Regions from separate parts of the Cronobacter condimenti 1330 genome, predicted to be linked through region 1. Evidence: predicted binding sites of a transcription regulator. Region 1 holds the regulator's gene; the other holds the start of a gene.

The links. The regulator Fur, encoded in region 1, represses iron uptake genes when iron is present. The targets are predictions, from matches to a motif close to ATAATAATGAGAACNACTATCAA.
Region 2: exbB (tol-pal system-associated acyl-CoA thioesterase) is a predicted target of Fur. The motif match lies at 2,077-2,099, and genes of this name have one in related genera.

What each region holds. Positions count from the first base shown of each region.
Region 1 covers NZ_CP012264.1:1,305,340-1,309,766, reverse strand. Annotated here, with positions in the region: gene ybfF (esterase) at 1-253, shown strand, start outside; gene ybfE (LexA regulated protein) at 382-663, shown strand; gene fldA (flavodoxin FldA) at 825-1,355, shown strand; gene fur (ferric iron uptake transcriptional regulator) at 1,646-2,098, shown strand; gene AFK62_RS05985 (helix-turn-helix domain-containing protein) at 2,408-3,019, shown strand; gene AFK62_RS05980 (beta-N-acetylhexosaminidase) at 3,081-4,427, opposite strand, start outside.
Region 2 covers NZ_CP012264.1:3,712,499-3,716,925, reverse strand. Annotated here, with positions in the region: gene yghB (DedA family general envelope maintenance protein YghB) at 1-604, opposite strand, end outside; gene metC (cystathionine beta-lyase) at 723-1,910, opposite strand; gene exbB (tol-pal system-associated acyl-CoA thioesterase) at 2,160-2,894, shown strand; gene exbD (TonB system transport protein ExbD) at 2,901-3,326, shown strand; gene AFK62_RS17000 (SDR family oxidoreductase) at 3,398-4,294, opposite strand.

The DNA of each region.
Region 1 (4,427 bases):
CTTTAACGTGCCGGTGCTGTGGGATCAATATTCGCAGATTGTCGGCTGGCAGACCGTCCCGGCCTGGCATGGTCCTGCGTTGTTTATTCGTGGCGGAGCATCGCCTTATGTTGAAGAGCAGCACCGCGAGGCGCTGCTGGCGCAATTCCCGCAGGCCCGCGCGCACGTTATCGCGGGGGCCGGTCACTGGGTTCATGCCGAAAAACCGCAGGCGGTGGTACGCGCTATCCGTCGTTTTCTGGAAACTGATTAAAAACAGACCGACCGGTGCCGTTGCGCGCCGGATGCGTTGGCGCGCTTCGCTGCCTGATGTATGATGGCGCGCTGAAATACCGCCGGGCCCCGCCACGGCAGCCTGTTTCCCCTGTCTATACTCATACCATGGCAAAAGAACAAACGGACCGCACAACGCTCGATCTCTTCGCGGATGAACGCCGTCCGGGCAGACCGAAAACCAACCCGCTGTCGCGCGACGAACAGCTGCGCATCAATAAGCGCAACCAGCTTAAGCGCGACAAAGTTCGCGGGCTTAAGCGCGTGGAGCTAAAGCTGAACGCTGACGCCGTGGATGCGCTGAACCATCTGGCGCAGGCGCGCAATATCAGCCGCAGCGAGCTGATAGAAGCCATGCTCCTCGCTCAGCTGAAAGCCTTGCAGGAGTAAGGTCTGGTCTGAAAATGCCCCCAACGAACGGGGCAATGTAGCAGAGTGTGCACCCGGCGCCTGATACCGTTTCCGCACCTTCTTCTGTTCTGCTATGATTGCCCTATCTGTGGGCGTTATGCCAGCACCATCACATTTAGATTCAAGAGGTTATTCTTCTTATGGCAATCGTAGGCATCTTTTTCGGCAGCGACACCGGCAATACCGAAAATATCGCAAAAATTATCCAGAAACAGCTCGGGAAAGACGTTGCTGAAGTGCATGACATTGCTAAAAGCAGCAAAGAGGATCTGGAAGCGTTCGATATTCTTCTGCTTGGCATCCCGACCTGGTACTACGGCGAAGCGCAGTGCGACTGGGATGATTTTTTCCCGACGCTCGAAGAAATTGATTTCAACGGTAAGCTGGTCGCCCTTTTCGGCTGCGGCGATCAGGAAGATTACGCAGAATACTTCTGCGACGCACTGGGCACCATTCGCGATATTATCGAACCGCGCGGCGCAACCATTGTGGGCCACTGGCCGACTGCAGGGTATCACTTCGAAGCGTCTAAAGGCCTCGCGGATGATGACCATTTCGTCGGCCTCGCCATTGACGAAGATCGTCAGCCGGAAATGACCACCGAACGCGTGGAAAAATGGGTGAAGCAAGTTTCCGAAGAGCTGCATCTGCAGGAAATCATCAACGCCTGATGGTAAACGGCGCGGGCGGTGGCTCGCGCCGGTTGATAGATAAGAACAATGAAAATAATTGCTACAAATTTTTAACTTTCCCTCACTAAGCTGTACAATGTCTTCCTTAATTATCAGTCCTTCCATGCCAAAAACGCTGGCGGGTCCACGATTTTTAAGCTCTTTTTTGCCGGACGCTTGCGGTTTTCATTTAGGCATGTCAGTTCTATAATGAGACGCATTCATCTACGGCGTATCCGATGTATCGCTCCCTGCTGGAGCGAGTCGTTAAGCAACAGGACAGATTCCGCATGACTGACAACAATACCGCATTAAAGAAGGCCGGCCTGAAAGTCACGCTTCCTCGATTAAAAATCCTCGAAGTGCTGCAGGAACCGGTCAATCATCATGTCAGTGCGGAAGACCTCTATAAGCGTCTGATTGACATGGGTGAAGAGATTGGCCTTGCCACGGTCTATCGCGTACTTAACCAGTTCGACGATGCCGGCATCGTCACCCGTCACAATTTCGAAGGTGGTAAATCCGTTTTCGAGCTGACGCAACAGCATCATCACGATCACCTGATTTGCCTCGATTGTGGCAAAGTGATCGAATTTAGCGATGACTCTATTGAAGCCCGTCAGCGTGAAATCGCGACGCGTCATGGCATCCGTCTGACTAACCACAGCCTCTATCTGTATGGTCACTGTGCGGATGGCGACTGCCGTGAGAACGAACACGCCCACGAGGTCGGCGGGAAATAATTCTCGTCACACCGCATGAATCCAAGCCGACACCTGTCGGCTTTTTTATTGCCCGAAAAGACAAATGTCTTATTTTGGATAAACATCCTCAGCGCCAGTATTTTAATACAGAGTACAATGCACAATTAAACCACATATATTTTATTAAATAGAAATTCAGAAAAGATAAATATCTTTACTGGTCAATCAGTTAGCTATCGGATTATCCTGCAAATTCCTTTTATCCATCCAGCCCCTTATTGCAGCAATAAAAAAGCATCCATTAAGATACAGCAACGACATAATTTTATTTTAACTAAGGTAACCAATATGGTCTTACCCTCTAAACCTCTTGCTGAGATTTATCGCATTGCTGATATTTTTAATAGCTACGGAAACTGGTCTCGGGCGGAGAAAAATACGCTTATCCCCTTGCGGGACGGGGAAATCTGTATCATTCGCGGTGGTCAGTTCTCTCTGATGCGCCAAAGTGACAGGCTGCTACTGGAAAAAAGTAGCGCCCCTTCAGTTCTGGGGCTGGCGCGGAATTTAGGTAAATCGCAATTCGCGAAATTACAAGCTGATTCAGAATGTCATTATCAGTTAATCCCATTTGATTATTTCCTACAGGAAATTGAAAAACATCACTGCCAGTTACATCTGTTAATTTTGTCCTCATGGATAATCAATATGCTTTGCTACCGCGAAGAAATTATGCTCGGCAGAAACAGCTACAGCATGATTAAAGCCAATATTGATTGTCTGGCGGCGATGGACGATTTCATGCGTAACCGCATTAACGTGGCCGACTATATTGTGAAAAAAACCAATCTTTCCCGCAGCATGGTGATGAAAACCCTGTCGCAACTGCGCGGTGCGAAAAATATCGAGATAAGCAAAGGCAAACTGGTTGCCGTTCACCATTTGCCTGATGTGTTGTAACGCCTGGTGTCGTTAAAACGAAAAAGCCAGCCCGAGGGCTGGCGTTGTCATTATAGTGCCGTTAAGGCTGTACGTGTTCTGTCCGGCTATAGCGCTTACCATCAACGCTGACGCTACGTATGAGCACCGGCCCTGCCACGTGTGGCGGTCGTGCGGCGTCATAACGCTGCCAGCGCGCGCCACTGTCTGTTGAATATTCAACGCTCACGCCTGGCAGACTTGTATTCATTTCAAGCACGCCCGTGTTGATACGCGCGCCTGGCACTGGTAAACGAAACTGCACGCCAGCTTTTTCAAGCTTAGCCAGTTCACGGCGGCCCACCACGTTCGCAAAGCGCGTCCAGTCGTCATGTAACGCGCGGGTATTAACATGATGGGTTTCACCGCCTTTGTATTCACGGCCAGCCTGATAATCCTGCTCCCAGGCGGCCCGATGCCAGGCGCGCTCCGCCACGGCCAGCAAGCGTGGGTACATCATGTATTCCATCTGTTTATCCGTGCGTACAACCTCACTCCAGAGTTGCGCAGAAAGTCCGTAAGCGCCCGGCCAGGGCTTATCTGACTTCGCGCTAAACGCACTGCCATCGCGATCGACCGACGTTTCCGCGTTTTGCGGCAGGTTATCTGGCGCAAAACTGAAAATTTTGCGCTCATCGCTAAACCGTGTGCCCCAGTAATACCCACTTTCCGCCGGATTAACCTCATTTGGAAAATCGAGGTAAACATAATCCGGATTCGAGACCACGACGCGAAAGCCTTTATTCGCCCAGTCGTTAACCGTATCAAAGCCGCCCCAGTAGAGCGTATCCCAGAAGTTAACGTTGACCTGTGAGGTGGCGAAGGCGCTGGCGCCTCTCGCATCCTTGAGGCCATCCTGCCATGCCTGCATGGTGTCGATGCCGTGCGCTTTCACAAGCTTACTGACCTCAATGGCAAAATAGCTGGAGAGATGTTCCACGTCGGCAACCACACCGTCCTGCACGCGTTTTTGGCAGACCGGGGAGCGCGCCCACGGCTTGTCCTGACGGCTTTGGTCGATAACGCCCTTCCCGGCCTCCGGTTTCGTCTTGTCGGTATACCCCGCACCCAGATAGATGTTTTTCGCTTCATCACCGCCGAAATGCCATGTCATGAGCGGCTGCCCGGCCTCTTTGTGCATTTGCTGGATCTCCCCTATCACTTTATCCACAAAATGGCGCGACGAATCGAGACACGGATTGAGATAACCGGTGCGGTTGTAATACTGCACGCCAGTGGTGACTGACGTATCCTGGGGGTCGAGGAGACGGTATGCGTTCGCCTCCTGCAGCTTTCCGGCTTTCGACAGACGGTCGTAGCGCGCTTCCATCGCCATCACCGCCGCGCGGGCATGCGCGGGCATATCCATTTCCGGTATCACCTCAATCTG
Region 2 (4,427 bases), 1.9 Mb from region 1:
TGACCAGCAGCGCGATAGGCAGGATCATGAGAAACGTCATGACCTGATCCTCATGGCGTTTAACGAACGGGATCATACTGATGGCATAGCCAAGGCCGGTGACCACGCCTACCCAAATCAGGGCGCTCAGCCAGTTAAAGATTTGGAAGCGGCGGTTAGACAGCCCGGAGATGCCCGCCATCGTCGGCAGCAGCGTGCGCACAAACGCCAGAAAACGCCCGGTCAGCAGCGCCAGCAGCCCGTGACGGTCAAACATGCACGTCGCGCGATGGTGGTATTTCGCCGGCAATTGCGCAAGCCAGCCGCGCACAATACGCGTATTGCCAAGCCATCGCCCCTGTACGTAGCTCAGCCAGCAACCGAGGCTCGCCGCTGAGGTGAGGATCACAAGCGTCGGGACAAAATCCATCACGCCCTGCGCTATCATTGCGCCCGCCAGCAACAACAGGCTGTCGCCCGGCAGAAACGACGCCGGCAGCAAACCGTTTTCTAAAAACAGCGTGGCAAACATCACGCACCAGACAACGCCAACGACATGCGGGTCCGCCAGCGCGGCAAAATCGTGATGCCAGAGCGCAGCGATAATATCCTGGATAACAGCCATGGGAGATCCTGTGGAACAGCGGTAGTGCGTCTATTGTACACTTAAATGCCACCGCGCATCTGCATTACAGGTTCAACAAACCCTCTCTTTTCCTGGGATAATCGCGTTTTTTTTCACTTCAGGCGATTCGGCGAAAGCCTGCGTCCAGATCGGCGATTAAATCTTCGACATTTTCAAGCCCGATATGCAGGCGCACCAGCGTGCCGGTAAAGTCGACGCCGCCCGCCGGGCGGATAGCTGCCAGCTCTTCGGGCTGATTAGCGAGGATCAGGGATTCGTAGCCGCCCCAGGAATACGCCATGCTGAAATGGGTGAAGTTATCCAGATAGTGCGCATACTCAGCGTCGCTCAGGCGCTTATGAAGAATAAAAGAAAAGAGGCCGCTCGCGCCGGTGAAATCACGCTTCCAGAATTCATGGCCTTTACTGCCGGGCAGCGCCGGATGGTTAACGCGCGCCACCTGCGGATGCGCCGCCAGCCACTGCGCCACGTGCAGCGCGCTGTCGTGATGCGCGCGCAGACGTACACCCAGCGTTCGCAGGCCGCGGCTGGTGACATACGCGGTATCGGCATCAACCATCTGGCCCATCAGATAAGCGTTTTCACGGAGCGTGTCCCAGCAGCGCGCATTCGCGACCGCGGTGCCTATCATGGCATCGGAATGCCCGACCAGATATTTGGTGCCTGCCTGAATAGAAATATCCACGCCGAAATCGAGCGCTTTAAACAGAATGCCCGCAGCCCAGGTGTTATCCATCATAATGATGGCGTCCGGCGCGGTGCGGCGTACTGCCGCCACGATGGCCGGCACATCATGGACTTCCATCGTTATCGAACCGGGCGACTCCAGGAACACGACTTTGGTATTAGGCTGGATATGCCGGGCGATATCACCACCCGCGAGCGGATCAAACCAGCTGGTTGTCACGCCGAGTTTAGCGAGGATTTTGGTACAGAAATCCTGCGTCGGCTCGTAGGCGTTTTGGGTCACCAGCACATGGTCGCCCTGTTCAACAAACGCCAGAATGGTATTGGCGACTGCGGCAGCGCCGCACGGGAACAGCGCGCAGCCCGCGCCGCCTTCCAGTTCGCACATCGCTTCCTGCAACGAAAAGTGCGTCAGCGTGCCGCGGCGGCCATAAAACAGTTCGCCCTGCGCGCGCCCCGCGGTGGCCTGTTTTTTCGCCTCGACGCTGTCAAACACCAGCGATGACGCTCGCTGAATCACGCTATTCACCGCCCCCAGGGTGTAACGTTTTGCGCGCCCGGCATGGATAAGCGTCGTCTCGATGTGTTTGTCGGTCATGAAAGTCCCCTGTCTGAACGTCTGGATGTCTAAACTAACGTTATCACGGAAAACAGGCGCCGCCTCGCCTTGTTTTGCATTTGCGGCGAAAGATGAAAAAACGTCATCTGCGTCGCTTTCCTGTCTGAGCGCAAAGAAAAAAAATGTGCGCTGGCGCACCATGTAAATACTAATGAGAACTACTATCAATTCGATGTCATTTTGATATCATTGTGCGCAGTTTTGTGACTTTCGTCCTGGAGATGCAGAGTGGGAAATAATTTGATGCAGACGGATCTTTCCGTCTGGGGCATGTATCAGCATGCCGACATCGTGGTGAAAATCGTCATGATTGGCCTTATCCTGGCGTCCGTCGTGACCTGGGCGATTTTCTTTAGCAAAAGCGTTGAGCTCGCAGGCCACAAGCGCCGCCTGAAACGCGAACAGCAAGAGCTGGCGGGCGCCCGCACGCTGGATGACGCGCGTAACATGGCTGAGCGTTTTGGGGCGAAAAGCCTGAGCGCGCGCCTGATTGATGAAGCGCAGAACGAGCGTGAACTCTCAGCAGGCAGCGATGATAACGAAGGCATTAAAGAGCGCACCGGTTTTCGACTTGAGCGTCGCGTCGCGGCGGCAGGGCGTCACATGGGGCGCGGCAACGGGTATCTCGCTACCATCGGCGCGATTTCGCCGTTTGTGGGCCTGTTCGGCACCGTGTGGGGCATTATGAACAGCTTTATCGGTATCGCCCAGTCGCAGACCACTAACCTTGCGGTCGTCGCGCCGGGGATCGCCGAAGCGCTGCTGGCGACGGCCATTGGTCTTATCGCCGCTATCCCGGCGGTCGTTATCTATAACATCTTCGCACGCGCCATCGGCAGCTACAAAGCGACGCTTGGCGATGTCGCAGCCCAGGTGCTGCTGCTGCAAAGCCGCGATCTGGATCTCGAGGCGAGCTCTCAGGCTCAGCCGGTACGTGCTGCTCAAAAACTGCGTGTAGGTTAATGCCCTATGGCGATGCGTCTTAATGAAAATCTCGATGATAACGGCGAAATGCACGAAATTAACGTCACGCCGTTTATCGACGTGATGCTGGTGCTGCTGATTATCTTTATGGTGGCCGCGCCGCTTGCGACGGTGGACGTCAAGGTGAATCTGCCGGCGTCATCAAGCCAGCCGCAACCGCGCCCGGAAAAACCGGTGTATCTGTCCGTTAAAGCCGACAAAACGATGTTTATCGGTAACGATCCGGTTACGCGGGAAACAATGGTCAACGCGCTCGACGCGCAGACCGGCGGCAAGAAAGACACGACAATTTTCTTCCGCGCGGATAAAACCGTCGACTACGAAACCATGATGAACGTAATGGATACCCTGCATCAGGCGGGCTATCTGAAAATCGGACTGGTAGGCCAGGAAGTCACGAAGGCGAAGTAACGTTTAGCCTTCCTCAAGAAACGCAAAAGCGCGGCCTGGGCCGCGCTTTTTTATTGGCGTCTGCGAGCGGATTAACTCAGGTGCTCGCCGCCGGTTACACCGTGCACTTCGGCGGTGACGTAACTGGATTCCTGGCTTGCCAGGTAGACATAAATCGGCGCGAGTTCGGCAGGCTGGCCGGCGCGTTTAAGCGGCGTCTGCTGGCCAAACTGCGGGATTTTTTCCTGCGGCTGGCCCCCGCAAATCTGCAGCGGTGTCCAGATAGGGCCTGGAGCGACGATATTCACGCGAATCCCTTTCTCTGCTACCTGTTTCGCAAGGCCGCGGCTGTAGTTCAGGATAGCGGCCTTCGTTGAGGCATAATCCAGCAGATGCGGGCTTGGCTGGTAGGCCTGAATAGACGACGTGGTAATGATGCTCGCGCCCGGTTTCAGGTGCGGCAGCGCCTCCTGGGTTATCCAGAAGAGGGCGAACACGTTAGTCGCGTAGGTTTTCTGGAACTGTTCGCTGGTCAAATCGGCAATCTGTTCCACTGCCGTCTGTTTACCGGCTACCAGCGCCAGAATATCAAGCCCGCCCAGCTCATCTATGGCGCGATGCACCAGTTCACGGGCAAATTTCTCATCGGTCAGGTCGCCTGGGATCAGCACCGCTTTACGGCCTGCCTCTTCAATCAGGGCTTTGACCTCTTCGGCGTCCTGCTGCTCGTCTGGCAGATAGTTGAGCACCACATCGGCGCCTTCTCGCGCGTAAGCAATGGCGGCAGCGCGACCGATACCGGAGTCGCCCCCTGTCACCAGTGCCTTACGATCCTGAAGACGGCCGCTCCCTTTATAGGTTTTCTCGCCGCAGTCCGGCACCGGCTCCATTTTGGCCTGAATACCCGGCGCAGGCTGTTTCTGCTTTGGATATTCCCCGGTGAAGTACTGGGAAGTCGGGTCCTGGATCTTGGTCTGGTCGTTAGCCATAGGTTCCTCCTCGTTATCAAAGCGTACTTCTAAGGGTAGTGCCTTATGCTGCGCTGTCGAAAATTATCAGGATTTTCTGTATTTGCGGCGGGGGCGGGTTCTCCTTTCGCCGCGCCTGCTGCAATAATGAAAA